DNA from 2 places in the Zhihengliuella flava genome. Region 1 is predicted to be linked to the other one. Evidence: riboswitches for the same ligand, from Rfam matches in the RefSeq annotation. Region 1 holds a riboswitch; the other holds the start of a gene.
The links. Region 1 has a riboswitch for thiamine pyrophosphate ahead of thiD (bifunctional hydroxymethylpyrimidine kinase/phosphomethylpyrimidine kinase). Riboswitches for the same ligand answer to the same signal wherever they lie in the genome.
Positions count from the first base shown of each region.

Region 2: it holds a riboswitch for thiamine pyrophosphate, as region 1 does, so the genes downstream of both, IW252_RS05015 (ECF transporter S component) here and thiD (bifunctional hydroxymethylpyrimidine kinase/phosphomethylpyrimidine kinase) in region 1, are expected to answer to the same signal.

Region 1 covers NZ_JADOTZ010000001.1:1,660,430-1,667,487, reverse strand. Annotated here, with positions in the region: gene IW252_RS07710 (SDR family oxidoreductase) at 1-583, opposite strand, end outside; gene IW252_RS07705 (HNH endonuclease signature motif containing protein) at 644-2,554, opposite strand; gene IW252_RS07700 (GyrI-like domain-containing protein) at 2,683-3,330, shown strand; TPP riboswitch at 3,369-3,465, shown strand; gene thiD (bifunctional hydroxymethylpyrimidine kinase/phosphomethylpyrimidine kinase) at 3,458-4,990, shown strand; gene IW252_RS07690 (LysR family transcriptional regulator) at 4,987-5,919, shown strand; gene IW252_RS07685 (MFS transporter) at 5,938-7,058, opposite strand, start outside.
Region 2 covers NZ_JADOTZ010000001.1:1,081,123-1,088,180, forward strand. Annotated here, with positions in the region: gene cls (cardiolipin synthase) at 1-1,156, opposite strand, end outside; gene IW252_RS05005 (aminodeoxychorismate lyase) at 1,252-2,166, shown strand; gene IW252_RS13705 (ATP-binding cassette domain-containing protein) at 2,181-4,619, opposite strand; gene IW252_RS05015 (ECF transporter S component) at 4,621-5,217, opposite strand; TPP riboswitch at 5,257-5,368, opposite strand; gene IW252_RS05020 (DUF4235 domain-containing protein) at 5,446-5,706, shown strand; gene mnhG (monovalent cation/H(+) antiporter subunit G) at 5,707-6,084, opposite strand; gene IW252_RS05030 (monovalent cation/H+ antiporter complex subunit F) at 6,081-6,347, opposite strand; gene IW252_RS05035 (Na+/H+ antiporter subunit E) at 6,341-6,952, opposite strand; gene IW252_RS05040 (Na+/H+ antiporter subunit D) at 6,952-7,058, opposite strand, start outside.

The DNA of each region.
Region 1 (7,058 bases):
AGTAGTCGGTGTTGTACTCCTGCCCGTACGCGGCGACGAGTCGTTCCTGCATCGCGGTGTTCACACGGCCAGGGTGAACGCTCGAGACGCGGACACCGTGATCCCGCTCTTCCTCGCGCAGGGAGTCGGTGAGGGCGCGGAGGGCGAACTTGCTGCCGGCGTAGACGGAGAATCCCGGTCCGGCCGAGTGGCCCGCGCCGGAGTTGATGGCGATGACCAGGCCCTTGGCCTGACGCAGGGCGGGCAGGGCCTGGCGCGTCAGCTCGGCCACAGCGAAGACATTGAGCTCAAACACCTTGCGCCAGTGCTCCAGGTCGAGTTCATCCAGCCGTCCGAACGACTCCAGCCCAGCCGAGTGGACGAGGACGTCAAGCTTCTCGGGCAGCGGCGCGAGTTCGCCGGTCAATTCGCAGATCCACGCTTCGGCGGACGGCAGCGAGTCGACGACGGCGTTGACGGCCGCTTCGTCCCGCCCACCGATCAGCAGGTGGTGGGTTTCCGCGAGTTCACGGGCGATGGCGGCGCCGATGCCACGGCTGGCTCCGGTGATGAGGGCGACGGGGCGTGAGGCTGCAGCAGTCATGCCGCCAACTTACTACGCGGACGGACGGCGAGCGTGCCCCCGCGGACCTTCCGGCCGAGGTCAGAAGGGCGGTCCGAGCTCGCCGCGAAGGCCGCGTTCCAGCCGCTGGAGCGCGAGCTGGTCGCCCTGCTCCTCGCCCGGGCTGGGCTGGCCACCCGGGGCTAGCTGTCCGCTCAACGTTCGGCGCTGGGGAGGGGCAAGCCAGTGCGGCGGTCCGTCCAGAATGCCGGGTCCATGCAGGAGCAGATCGGCGCCCGGAAGATGGCCGTCTTGGAGGCCGGGGACCTGCACCGTTCTGGCGCGGATCAGGTGCCGAGGGTCTTTCCGTCGGTGTGTGCCCACATCCCACGGCGCATCGGGCAGAGTCATCCGCCGCGTTCCCCAGAACGTTTCGACGTCCAACACGCCGTCCTCGGACAGTTCGAGGGTCAAGAGGCCCCACGACTTCAGCCGGTGGCAGCGCTTGCAGAGGCTCACCAGATTATCGAGGCGCGTGTGCCCGCCGTGCTGGTATTCGATGACGTGGTCCGGCTCGCAATCGCTGGCCCGCCGGCTACAGCCGGGGATCCGGCAAGTTCTATCCCGCAACGCAATCGCGCGTCTGAGCGCGGCGGGAGGCTGGTAGACCCGCGGCTCGCAGTGGGTCACGGCACCGGTCCACGGGTCCGTGATGATGCGCGTCCACGAGCTGGCCTGCGGAAGGAGGGCCCGCAGATCGGTCAGGCTGACTGAGCCGAACCGTTCCGCTTCCGCTGTGCCGGACGCCGTGAAGAGTCCGGCGATGACCCCCAACGCCTCGGGGTCCATCCCCGCAGCTGCCGAAACTCCGCCCCCTGAAAAGTTCTCCGACGGTGCCTCACCCGCACGCCCTTCGCCTGGCAGGCTGACACCCAGGCCGAGCAGCAAGGGTGCCGGAACGGTGACGGTGATATGGGGTTTCACGTTCGCCAGGCCCGCGGCCTCGGGTCCGGAGAGGAGCATGTCGACGAGTGCATCGGCGCGGATCTGCGCCAGAGTGCGCGACTCATCCCGGGCACCGGCCCACGCGGATGCGCTGTGCGCAGCGAAGAGATCCACCGGCCGGTCCAAGTTCTCCGCGGCCGGGTGCTTGATGGCCCGCGCGTACTCCGTGAGCCGGCGCTCGATGGCCTCGGCCGCGGTGGTGGGGAGGTAGGCGGTCAGGTAGGACATGCCGTCCTCGGCCTCGTGAACTCCCACGGAGCGGCCGGCCCGCGCGTTCTGGTGCCGGGACTCGAAAGCCGCCGGAAGGTCCTGCTCGAGGCGCCGCCGCCCCTGCCGGCGCACCTGGCCCGGCGTCTTCCCCGAGCACGCCCGCAGCGTGTCACGGCCGAAGCGTCGACGGCGCTCACTGCATTCACGATCCGCTTGGCGAAGCGCCCGCTCATGCGCTTCATCGGCGGCCGGGTCCTTTGTTTCGGGAGCTGGAACGTCCGTGGGTTCGATTCGCAAGCTCAGATCCACGATTTCCTGAATATGCCGGACGCCGGCCTCGCCTCGCGCGAGGACTTCCAACAACTCGGGCGCATCGAGTACCGCCGCACGGGCCCGGTGAACCTCGTGTGCGGCCGTCATGCGTGCGATACCCCGAAGTGAAGCCACCTCTTGGGCAAGGACCTCCTGCGCGGCGTGCGTTGGCAAGGACCCTGCGCTGACCGAGGCCGCCATCCCCGGCGAGGACGCAGCCACGTCTGCCAAGTGGGGAGCAAGCGCGGCCTCCGTCGCCTCGCCAAGGCGCATCACACCGACATAAAACAGGGCCTCAGCAAACGAACGGAGCCGCTCAGCGAACTCCACCACCTCACGCCCCGACGCACCCGACGCTATGGTCCGGACGGCCGCGATGCCCGCCGGACGATCAGCGGTGCCCTCGGCCGGAGCCGAGGCGGCCACGGGGGCGACGCCCACCACATGACTGCCCAGCTGAAACCGCGGCATCGAATCTTGGTGCATGCCTTAAGTTTAGAACATACTTTCGAATTCCTAAAGGTCTTGTGTGGATAAAATCGAAGATCAGTACTTATCCACACGCGGGAGATGTTGCCATTGCGAGCACCCTGCGCCCGGTGAAGACTGACCTCGTGACCAAGATCGATTTCAAGAAGACCATCGACGCCTACCGGGCGCCCCGCGGGAGGTTTGAACGCCTCGAGGTTCCCGCGATGCGGTACCTCATGCTGGACGGCCATGGGGACCCCAACACCTCGCCGCTGTACGCGGCATCGCTGGCCGCACTGTACCCGACCGGCTACGCCGTGAAATTTGCCAGCAAAGAGGAGTTGGGACGGGATTACGTGGTCCCTCCCCTAGAGGGCCTGTGGTGGGCGGACAGCATGGACTCCTTTACCACTGCACGGGACAAGTCCGCGTGGAAGTGGACCCTGCTGCTCATGGTGCCAGAGTGGATAGATCACGACCTCGTGAACGCGGCCGCGGCGCGCGCCCGGACGCGCGCCGCCGCGAAACGGGGGATGGTCCAAGCCGCGCTGGAGCGCATGGGCGAGATCAGGCTGGAGACCCTCACGGAAGGAGACTGCGTGCAAACGCTCCACGTGGGCCCGTACGACGACGAAGCGGCCACATTGGCGCGCCTGCACCACGAATTCATCCCGGACCAGGGCCTGCGCATGACGGGGCGCCACCACGAGGTTTACCTCTCCGATCCCCGCCGGGTCCCTCCAGAACGGCTCCGCACCATCTTGCGCCAACCGGTCACACACCAGCACTGAATGTGACCGCAGGCACGCCAGCGCATAGGGTAGAGCCACCGAGTGGCACGGGGTGCCCCCCGCGAGGGGCTGAGAGAACACCCGCACACACCTGATCTAGTTCGTACTAGCGGAGGGATGTCGCTTCATGGATTCCATGACGCCTACCGTTCCCGCGCGCCAACGCGCCGGAACCCCCAATATTCTGTCCATCGCCGGCTCCGATCCGTCCGGCGGCGCCGGCATTCAGGCCGACCTCAAATCGATCGCCGCGTGCGGCGGCTACGGGATGGCCGCGCTCACCGCGCTGACCGCGCAAAACACCCGTGGCGTCTTAGCGGTGCACACACCGCCGGCCGAGTTCCTCACTCACCAGCTCGACGCCCTGACAGCCGATGTGCGCATCGACGCCGTGAAGATCGGCATGCTGCCGGACGCGGCCACCATCGCCGCCGTCTCGGCCTGGCTGCGCGCCAATCCGTGCCCCGCCGTCGTCCTCGATCCCGTCATGGTGGCCTCTAGCGGCGATCGCCTCACCGAAGACGACGCTGTCGCCGCCCTCCGGACGCTACTGCCCGTTGCGGCCGTGATCACCCCCAACCTGCCGGAGCTGGCCGTCCTGCTGGGCGAGGACACCGCCACCACGTGGGACGCCGCGCTGGATCAAGCCCGTCGCCTCGCCGCGGAACACGGCACGCTAGTGCTCGCCAAGGGTGGACACCTGCCCGAAGGAGATGGCGCGGGCGGGTGCCCGGATGCTCTGGTGGGCCCGGACGGCGTCGTGCTTGAACTGTCCGGCGAGCGCGTCGAAACCGCGAATACGCATGGGACGGGATGCTCCTTCTCCTCGGCGCTCGCCACGCTGTATGCCCGCCACGGCGACTGGGCCGGCGCGCTGCAGCTCGCCAAGCGCTGGCTGACCGGTGCGCTGCGCGCTGCGGATGACCTCACGGTCGGCGGTGGGCGCGGGCCGGTCCATCACCTGGGGCAGCTCTGGTCCGGCGAGTCCCTACCGGACCCGCGCGCCGAGCTGGACCACTGGTGGGAGCTCATCGGCCAGCTGCGGGCGGACATTGACGACGTGTGGTTTGTCCGGCAGCTCGCCGATGGAACGCTGGACCGGGCCGACTTTGAGCACTACCTGGCCCAAGACTCGATCTACCTCACCACGTATTCCAAGGCCCTGGCCCGGGCCGCGCAGCTGGCACCGACCCTTGACGAGCAGGAATTCTGGGCCAACAGCGCCCACGAGTGCCTCGCCGTCGAGATGGAGCTCCATCAGAGCCGGCTGGCAGACGGCGGCAACCCGACCGCCGACGCCATCTCTCCCGAGACCCGGTCCTACCTCAACCACCTGCTGGCGGCCACGGCCACCGGCTCCTACGCCCAGATCGCCGCCGCCGTGCTGCCCTGCTATTGGCTCTATCAGGACATCGGCACACGCTTGGCCGCAGCGCATCACCCCGACCACCCGTACGCGGACTGGTTAGGGATGTACTCCTCCCCCGAGTTCGACGCCGCCACACGCCGGGCCATCGACATCACCCAGCGCGCGGCCCGGCAAGCCACGGAGGACGAACGCGAGGCCATGCTCGACGCCTTCTTGGAGTCCGCTCGGCAGGAAATGGCGTTCTTCGCCCAACGGCGAACTGCGGCCGCGGAGCTTAAGCTGGGCGTGTGATCAGATACACCCTGAAGCAGCTGCAGTACTTCATTGCGATTGCCGACGCGGGCTCGCTCTCCGGAGCGGCGGTGACCTGTCACATCTCCCAAGCCGCGATCTCGCAAGCCCTCTCCGAGCTGGAGCGGGAGGTCGGCGCTCAACTGGTGGTGCGTCATCGCGCACGCGGGGTGGTGCTGACAGCGATGGGCCAGCGGTTCCTGCAGGATGCCCGGTCACTGATCCGCCATGCCGAGGATGTCCAAACGTCGGCGAGCGAGCGGCAGAACGAGCTGAGTGGCCCGCTCGTCATTGGGTGCTACACCAGCCTGTCCGCCTTCTGGCTTCCCGTGATCGGCGAGCGCTTCATCCGCCCCCACCCCGGGCTGGACGTCGAGATCATTGAAGGAGACGGCGCCGCGCTGCAGAAGCGGATGCTGGACGGGTACATCGACGCCGTGCTCACGCACACCCGCCACCTCTTGCCAGACGTCGAATCAACGCAGATCATGACGGGCCGCCCCTACGTGCTGGTGGCGGCAGAGCACCCCCTAGCCAACCGCGGCAGCGTGAAGCTGAGCGATTTGGCCGAGGAAGACTTTGTGCAGCTCGACCTCCCGACGGTTCGCGACAACCAGCTGGTGAACCTGCGCATGTCCGGCCTCGATCCGCAGGTGAAGTGGAAATCCAGCAGCTTCGAGGCGGTACGCGGGATGGTGGCTCGCGGGCTCGGCTACACCGTCTTGGTCCAACGCCCACCAGTGAATGTGAGCTACGACGGGCTGCCCCTCGCCGTGGTGGAGATCGAGGGAGAGGTGGGCCACAGCGACATCTGCGTGGCCACCTCGCCGGCGCACCGCCAGAGTCATCGCCTCTCGGCGTTTATCGATTTCTGCGTGGCCACCGGGGCCGAGAAGGAACGCAACGCGGCGCCGGCCACCCCGAGGTGACCGGCGCCGCGGAGGGCTCTACTGCCGCATATCTGCCGCGTTCAGGTCCTGATCCTTACCCTCGCGGATGCCGCGCATCGCCACCGCGGCCACCAAGAACGTGCCGATCCAGACGACGCCGGCCAGCCAGAGCTTGCCACCGGCCGCGATGACGAGGGCGCTGACGATCATCGGCGTGAAACCGGCGCCGATCGTCGAGGACAGCTGGTAGACCAGCGACGCTCCGGTGTACCGAATCCGCGTCGGGAACAGTTCCGCGGTGAAGGCACCGAAGGGGCCGAAGATGAACGCCTGGATCAATCCATTCGCGAGGAACAGGGCGATCATGAAGATCCACACTTCACCTAGCTCGAGGCCCCACATGATGGGCAGCGCCAAGACGGCTCCCGCCACGATCCCGATCATCATGACCGGGCGGCGGCCAATGCGGTCCGAATACCGCGCCGCGATCCACACGCCGATGACGGTCAACGTGGCGCCCAAGGCCTTGATGAGGAGCACGGAAGTCCGGTCCATGCCCGCGCTGTCCACGACGTAGGAGATCGCCCAAACGGTCATCACACCCTGCACCGTGTAGGAGCTCATCCCCACCAGGGTGCCCAGCACCACGGACTTCGGGTAGCGCGTCAGCACCTCGGACAGCGGCAGCTTCTTTTCCTCGGCCTTGTCCTCGAGGGCCAAGAAGAGAGGAGATTCGGCCACCTTAAGGCGGATCAGCAGGCCCACGCCAATGAGGACGATGCTGAGCAGGAAAGGAATGCGCCAGCCCCAGGAGAGGAACTGCTCGGACGGCAGCACGGAGAAGGCGGAAACGGCCAGCGTGGCCAGCACGGCACCGGCCGGCCCGCCCATGTTGGCGAAGCTCGCGGCGAATCCGCGGCGCTCCTTGGGGGCGTGCTCGAGCGCCATCAGCATGGCGCCACCCCATTCGCCGCCGACCGCGAGGCCCTGAATGAGGCGCAGCAGAATGAGAATCACCGGTGCCGCCATGCCGATCTGCGCGGTGGTCGGCAGGAGCCCGATCAACGTCGTCGCAATGCCCATCATCAGCATGGAGGTGATCAGGACGCCCTTGCGGCCCAGCTTGTCGCCAAAGTGGCCGAACACGATTCCGCCGAGCGGTCGGGCCAAGTAGCCCA
Region 2 (7,058 bases), 580 kb from region 1:
ACTGCTGGGCGTGGTGAACCAGGAACTGGTCCGCCTCCTCGGACACGAAGAGCTCGACGACGACGCCGCGCTGAGCGGCCGTGGTGATGGCGTAGAGCAGGGAATCATCCGGGACGAAGTACGGGCTGGTGATGGTGAGCTTCTTCATGGCGCCATAGATCAGCGTGTTGAACAGGCGCAGATTGTTCTCCGACTGGAAGCCAGGACCACTGGGGACAATCTGCGCGGAGACATGGCCAGCATCCGGGGCGATCCCGCCGGAGACCACGTCGTCCAGCAGTTCGTCGTTGTCCGCCTCTTGGGACCAATCCGTGGCGAACACGACGTCGAGGCCCGTCACCATCGGCCCCTCGACGCGGGCCATGAGATCCACCCAGGTGCGGCCGATCCGGTGCGCATCGGGGCGCTTGTACCCTGGCTCGATGAGGTTCTGGCTGCCGGTGAAGGCCACCTCTCCGTCAATCACCACCATCTTGCGGTGGTTCCGCAGGTCCGGCCGCCGCCATTTGCGCGCGCGCAGAGAGATGGGAAGCATGGCCCGCCACTCGATGCCGGCGGCGTCGAGGCGCTGGACGAGCTGCTTATAGCCCTTGACGCGCAGCGTCCCCAAGTGATCGAAGAGCAGGCGCACGGTCACCCCGCGGGCCACCGCGCGCTCCAGGGATTCGAGGAACGGGGACACGTGTTCCGGGTCGTCGCCCATGATGTAGAACTGCACATGGACGTACTGTTGCGCCTCGTCGATCGCCGCGGTCATGGCGCGGAGTGAACCCGCGTAGTCCGTCATGAACTCGAACTTGTTGCCCGTGTGCAGCGGGAAGGCACCGAGCCGGCGGTTGAGCGTCGCGGCAGAGGCCACATCATCCGGCACCGCCTCCAGTGCGTCGTCGGAATCGAGGTGCTGCGTGTAGTCCAACACGCGCTTGTTGATGTCCATTTGGCGGCGGATGCGCCGCTGGGACAGGCGAAAGTTCCCGAACAAGAGGAACAGCACCAGCCCGACGGCCGGCACAAAAAAGATCATGAGCAGCCAGGCCATCGCCGTCGTCGGCCGCCGGTTTCCCGGCACAATGCCAATCACGGCAATGCGGATGCCCACGTCGATCGCCCACGCGGCAGCCAGCAACCACAGCGGCAGATGACTGAAGCGTTCCACGAGGCTGACCACGGCGTTTAGCCCTTTCTCTGACCCAATATTGCTCTCTAGTACTGCCCAGCCTAATGGGTCGCTGGCGGAGTAGGCTGGAGGGCATGACTGTCTTGGTGTTCGTCGACCCTGCCCACCCGGATGGCCGGCTGGCCGATCCGCTCTCGCCGCAGCTGTCGGTGCTCGATCAGGGGCTCACGCGGGGCGACGGAGTGTTCGAGTCCGCCCTCTATAAGGGCGGTTCAGTACGCAAGCTGGAAATGCACCTCGCCCGATTGGCCGTTTCTGCCGAGACGCTGGACTTGACCATTCCCCCGGCGGACGCCTGGCGCGCCGCCGTCAAGACGGCGGTGGAGGAGTACGACGCCGCCGCTCGCCCGGGCGAGGAGCCCGCCGAGTCGGTCGTGAAGCTCATCGCCACGCGGGGGCCGGAGTCGTCCGCGGCGGGTTCGCCGCACGGAACGGCGTGGGTCACCGTCTCCCCCGCCCCCGCACTGGGCCAGCGCCAGCGGGAGACGGGCGTTGACGTGCTGCTGTTGGACCGCGGCTACGATTCCACCGTGGCCGAGCGCGCCCCGTGGCTGCTGATGGGCGCCAAGACGCTCTCCTACGCGGTGAACATGGCGGCCCTGCGCTACGCGCGCGCGCAGGGCGCGGATGACGTGATCTTCACGTCATCCGACGGCCGCGTACTGGAGGGGCCGACGTCGACCGTCCTGCTGGCCACGCGCATGCAGGACGCGGACGGCAACGAGGTCAAGCGCCTCATCACCCCGACCCTGGAGACGGGCATCCTACCCGGCACGACGCAGGGCGCGATCTTCGCCGCCGCACAGGAGGCCGGTTGGGAGCTCGGCTACGGGCCGGTCGTGCCGAGCGATCTGCGCGCGGCCACGGCGGTGTGGCTGGTCTCCAGCGTGCGCCTACTGACGCCGGTGAACTCGCTCGACGGCGAGGCCATCGGCACGGACGCGGAGCTCACGGCCGAGCTTACGGCGATGGTGAATCGCGTCAGCTGACCGCCGGGTTCGGCTCAACTACTCCAGACGACGTTCCAGGTTCCCGCGGCCAACGCCGCGGCGACGGCCACCGCCCCCACCAGCAGGCCACCCGCCAGGATGACGGCGTCGCGCCGCCTGAACACCGAGGCCCGCCACCACGAGCGCTCCGGCCCGCCGAAGCCCTTCGCCTCCATACTCATGGCCAACCGCGAGGCCCGGCGGATCGCCTGCACGATCAACGAGAACGCCTGCCCGGCGTTCGCTAGGACTCGCTGCCGCAAGCTGCCGTGGGACCCGACCCCGCGGGCCCGCCGCGCCATGGACAGCACGTGCCACTCCTCCGCCAGTAGCCCGACCAGCCGCATGCCGGCGAGCGCCCCGAGCACAAACCGGTGCGGTAGGTGCGCACGCTGGGCCAGCGCGTTGGCCAAGTCCGTGGGGTTGGTGCTGGAGATCATCACCACCGCTGGCAGTGCGACGGCGAAGATACGCGTGCCCGTCGCCAACCCCGCCTCCAGCGAGCCCGTGGAGATGGTGAGGGGGCCCCAGTCCACCAGCATCGATCCCGAGGTCTCCCCCACCAGCGTGGTCCCCCACGCGGCAAACAGGGCGGCCACGAGCAGCGGCCACGCCCGCAGCAGGAAGTCGCTGATCCGCAGGCCGGACAAGGGCAGCACGGACAGCGTCGCCGCAACCACCACCGCCGAGCTCACGAAGTCCATCGAGACCACCAGCGGCACCGTCACGCAGATCAGCGCGGCCAGCTTGGCCAACGGGTTGGCCCGGCCCATGAAACTGGCGGCGGAGCGCTCGCTCGGCTCCAGCGTGAGCCGACCGCCCGAGGGGGACGACGGCGTCACCGCGGCGCCTGTCGTCGTCTTGCCAGAGTCGTGATGGTCAGCGGCGTTACCACCGGCGAGCCCGGCCACGTCCGCCTGCGCGGCACCGATGGCCGCGGCGAAATGCTCGTCGTGCGTGACCGCTAGGACGCTGGCGCCCGCGTGCAATTCGTCCCGCAGCAGGGCGGCGAGCTCGGCCCACGTGTTGGCGTCCTGCCCGAACGTCGGCTCGTCCAGAATCAGCACGCTCGGCCGGGCCGCGAGCACCGCGGCCACCGAGAGCCGCCGCTTCTCTCCCCCGGAGAGCGTGAAGGGGTTGGCCTCGGCCAGATCGCTCAGCCGCAGCCGCGCCAACAGCTCGTCGGTGCGCGCCTCGATCTCCTCCTCGGAAAACGCCGGCTGCCCCGCGTCGTCCCGGGCGTGGCGCTGCCCGTAGTCGAGCTCGGCGCGCACGGACTGCGTGACGAACTGGTGCTCCGGCTCTTGGAAGACCGAACCGATCCGGCCCACCAGCTCCCCGGCGCGCCATAAATACGGGCGGGAGAACTCGCGGCCTGCTGGGCGGTCCGAGGCGCCGCGCTCCGGGATGTCGCCCGTCGTGGTGGCGTTTCGGTAGGTGATCTCTCCGCCGTGTTCCGGCAGCAGCCCGCCCAGCGTCAGCGCCAGAGTGGACTTGCCCGCTCCGTTCGCGCCCGTGATGCACAGGGCCTCTCCCGGGTCGAGTTCCAGGCTCACCGCGTCCAGCGTGGGTTGGCTTTTGCCCGGCTTGCCCCGGCCCACGGCCAGGTGGCTCGCCTGCAGGCGCGGCGCCGTCGTGCCCGGGGAGGTGGGGCGTGCCGCGGCTGCCGCGGGCAGCTGGGGAACGTGGCCCGGGACCCACACGCCGGCGGCGGTGAGGCGCTCCCGGAGGGGGCCGGGGGCAAACAGCGCGGCTGGCGTCCCGTCGGCAATGATCCCTCCGCCGGGTTCCAGCACCAGCACGCGGTCCACGTGCGGCGCCCACGCGGCGAGCCGGTGCTCGACGATCACGGCCGTCGCTCCCGTTGCATCGAGCGCGGAGACGACGGCGTCCCGCACCTCCGTCACGCCGGCCGGATCCAGATTGGCCGTCGGCTCGTCCAGCAACAACACGCGGGGGCGCATGGCCAGCAGCCCGGCCAGCGCCAGGCGCTGCTTCTGCCCGCCGGACAGGGCCGAGGTTGACCCCGTCAGCGGCACGTCAAGCCCCACCGCCTCCAGCGCCGCGTCGACGCGCGGGCCGATCTCCTCCCGCGGGACGGAGAGGTTCTCACACCCAAACGCCACGTCATCTCCCACCGTGGCCTGCACCACTTGCGTTTCGGGGTCCTGCTGCATGAGTCCCACGACGCCGGGCACGGTGCCCGCCGACACGCCGTCGATGGTGAGGCGGCCCGCCGAGGAAGAATCGTCGTCGTGCAGCACGCCCGCCAGCGCGTGCAGCAGGGTGGACTTTCCCGCGCCGGAGGGGCCCACCAGCAGGACGCGTTCGCCAGGGCGGAGGCTTAAGTCAAGCCCAGAGACCGCCGGCGCGGAGCGGTCCGCGTGCTGAAACCGCCACGCGTCAGCGACGATCCGCGCGCCGGCGGTCATGGCGGGTGACTCGACGGTCATCTCAGGCGTTGACCGGTTCGCTACCGGCCTTGCGGGAGGCCAGCGAGGACAGGGCGCCGGTCTTCGCGATCGCCCGCGTGAGCACCCAGCTCAGCGCACCCGCAATGAGCAGGCCGGACACCACGCCGCAGCCCATGTAGATCAGCTTCATGGCTAGCGTGTACTCGGGGAACCACGCCATGATGAAGGCGTCATTGAACGTGCCGAACAGGCCTGCAGCGCCGCCGGCGAGCGTGGCGACCCAGAGGCCGAAGCGCCGATACCGGAATGAGGCAAACACCAGCTCGGCGCCAAGGCCCTGAATGAGCCCGGAAAGCAGCACGGTCACGCCCCACTGGGAGCCAAGAAACGCGGAGATGACGGCCGCGATCACCTCGCAGAAGAGCGCCGCGCCGGGTTTGCGGATGATCAAGGCGCCCAAGACACCCGGGAACAGCCACATGCCGACCACCAGACCGGACGCGGGCGGGAAGGCGGCCCAGAGAAATTCCAGCCCGGCGTAGGTCATGTTCCAGGCCCAAAAGATGACGCCGGACGCGACGGCGATGACGGCGGCAATCACGATGTCCGCGACCCGCCACGTGGTGGTTTTAGCCATGAAGTCCTCCTCGAATGCAAGGAGGGGAGGGCGCGTGCGCCCCAAGAGAACTCGACTCCCTTCGCCGGTGCTAACCGGAGCAGGTTCGAGGGTCTGCGCTGCTGCGCACTCTCAGCGTCCAGCCGTGGCCGACGCTCCCCTGTCGTTGTGATGTGTTGGTAGTGTAACGCCGCGTTATGCTGGGCAGGTAATCGCGCTCCATAGGGAAGAGAGATTGACGTGAATCTGATGCTGAAGCTGCTCGGGACCGCGGTATCGTTCGGGGCCGGCTTTGCCGGGGCCAAGATTTTGGACGCCGTCTGGCTGAAGGTCACGGGCCAAAAGCCGCCGAAGCCCGGGGACAAGGAAGCCCAGAATGAGGCCAGCCTGCGTCAGGCCCTCGGATTCGCCGTGGCTTCCTCCGTGGTCGCCTCGGTGATTCAGGTCCTCACCGAGCGTGGCACCACCGGCGCCATCAACTACTTCAAGCGCACCGCGGACGAGATCTAGTCAGTCGGACTTCTCGGTGTGGGCCCGCACGACGGCGTCTAGATCGTCCCGCTGCAGCGTGTCCCGCCGCAGGTGACGGGTGCGATAGCCGGCTCGCGAGACCATGTGTGCACTGACGGGCGCCGTCACGAGCTGCAGCAGCCAGGCGAAGACCAGCAGGGGCACCACGGCCCAACTGCCGATCTGGAGCCCCACCGCGATGAGGAGCAGCAAGAGGCCCAGCACCTGCGGCTTCGTGGCCGCATGCATGCGGGAGAGCAGGTCGGGGAACCGGAGCATGCCGAGGGCAGCAGCAAAGGACATGAGCGCGCCCACCACTAGGCAGACCGCGGTCACCGCGTCGCGAATCAGGTCCCACGTCAGGGGTTCAGCGCTCATGAGTTCCTCCGATCCGTGACGTACCGCGAAATGGTCACGGACCCGATGAATCCCAGCACGCAGGCCACGACCACAAACGCCAAGTGGTTGGTGTGCTGACCCACCGCCATGTCGATGCACAGGGCCGCGATGATGATGGCCAGCAGCACGTCCATGGCGATCGCCCGTTCCAAAATGGAGGGCCCGCGCATGATGCGGATGATGACCAGCACCGTGGCCAGACCCAGCAGGATGCCGGCAATCCACGCGGCGACTTCTAGCATGAGCTCTCCTCCCTCGCCAGCGCCTCGACCTCGTCGCGAGTGCCCATGACGCGCAGCAGGCGCGCCTCGGTGGCACGCGCCGATTCACGGAAGGCCTCCGCGTCCTGCTTCGTTTCCACGTTGAGCACGTGCATGTACAACGTGGCGGACCGGCGGTCCACTTCCACCACCACCGAGCCGGGGATGAGGCTCAGGGTGTGGCCGGTCAGCGTCACCACGAGGTCGTCGTGGCTGCGCAGCGGAACGCCCACAATGGCCGAGCGCACGCGCGGTCCGCGCACCACCGAAAGGTAGAGGACCACAAAGCTGGCCACCACCACCTCGCCGAGGAAGCGCACCACAAACACCAGCGCGTGCCAGAGGTTGAAGCGGCCGGAGAGGTGCACCGGCGGCAACCGGAACGCGGACACGATGACCAGGGAGATCAAGAATCCAAAGATGAGGTTCCCGGCGCTGAAATCGATCCACAGCGCGCCCCACAGGGCCGTCATGCCGATCAGTAGGGGCAGTTCCACCAGGAAGCGGCGACGGCGGCGGCGCGCCAGCGCGCGCAGGTGCCGCCAGCGGCGGCCCCGCTGTGCGGGATTCGCGGGCAGGGGCGGCATCACTGATCCTCTCCCACGAAGGCCGGGGCGCCCGGGTTGGGCTGGTACCCGTCGAACGCCTCTGGGCCCAAGACGGCCTCAATGTACGGCACGCGCTCATACATAT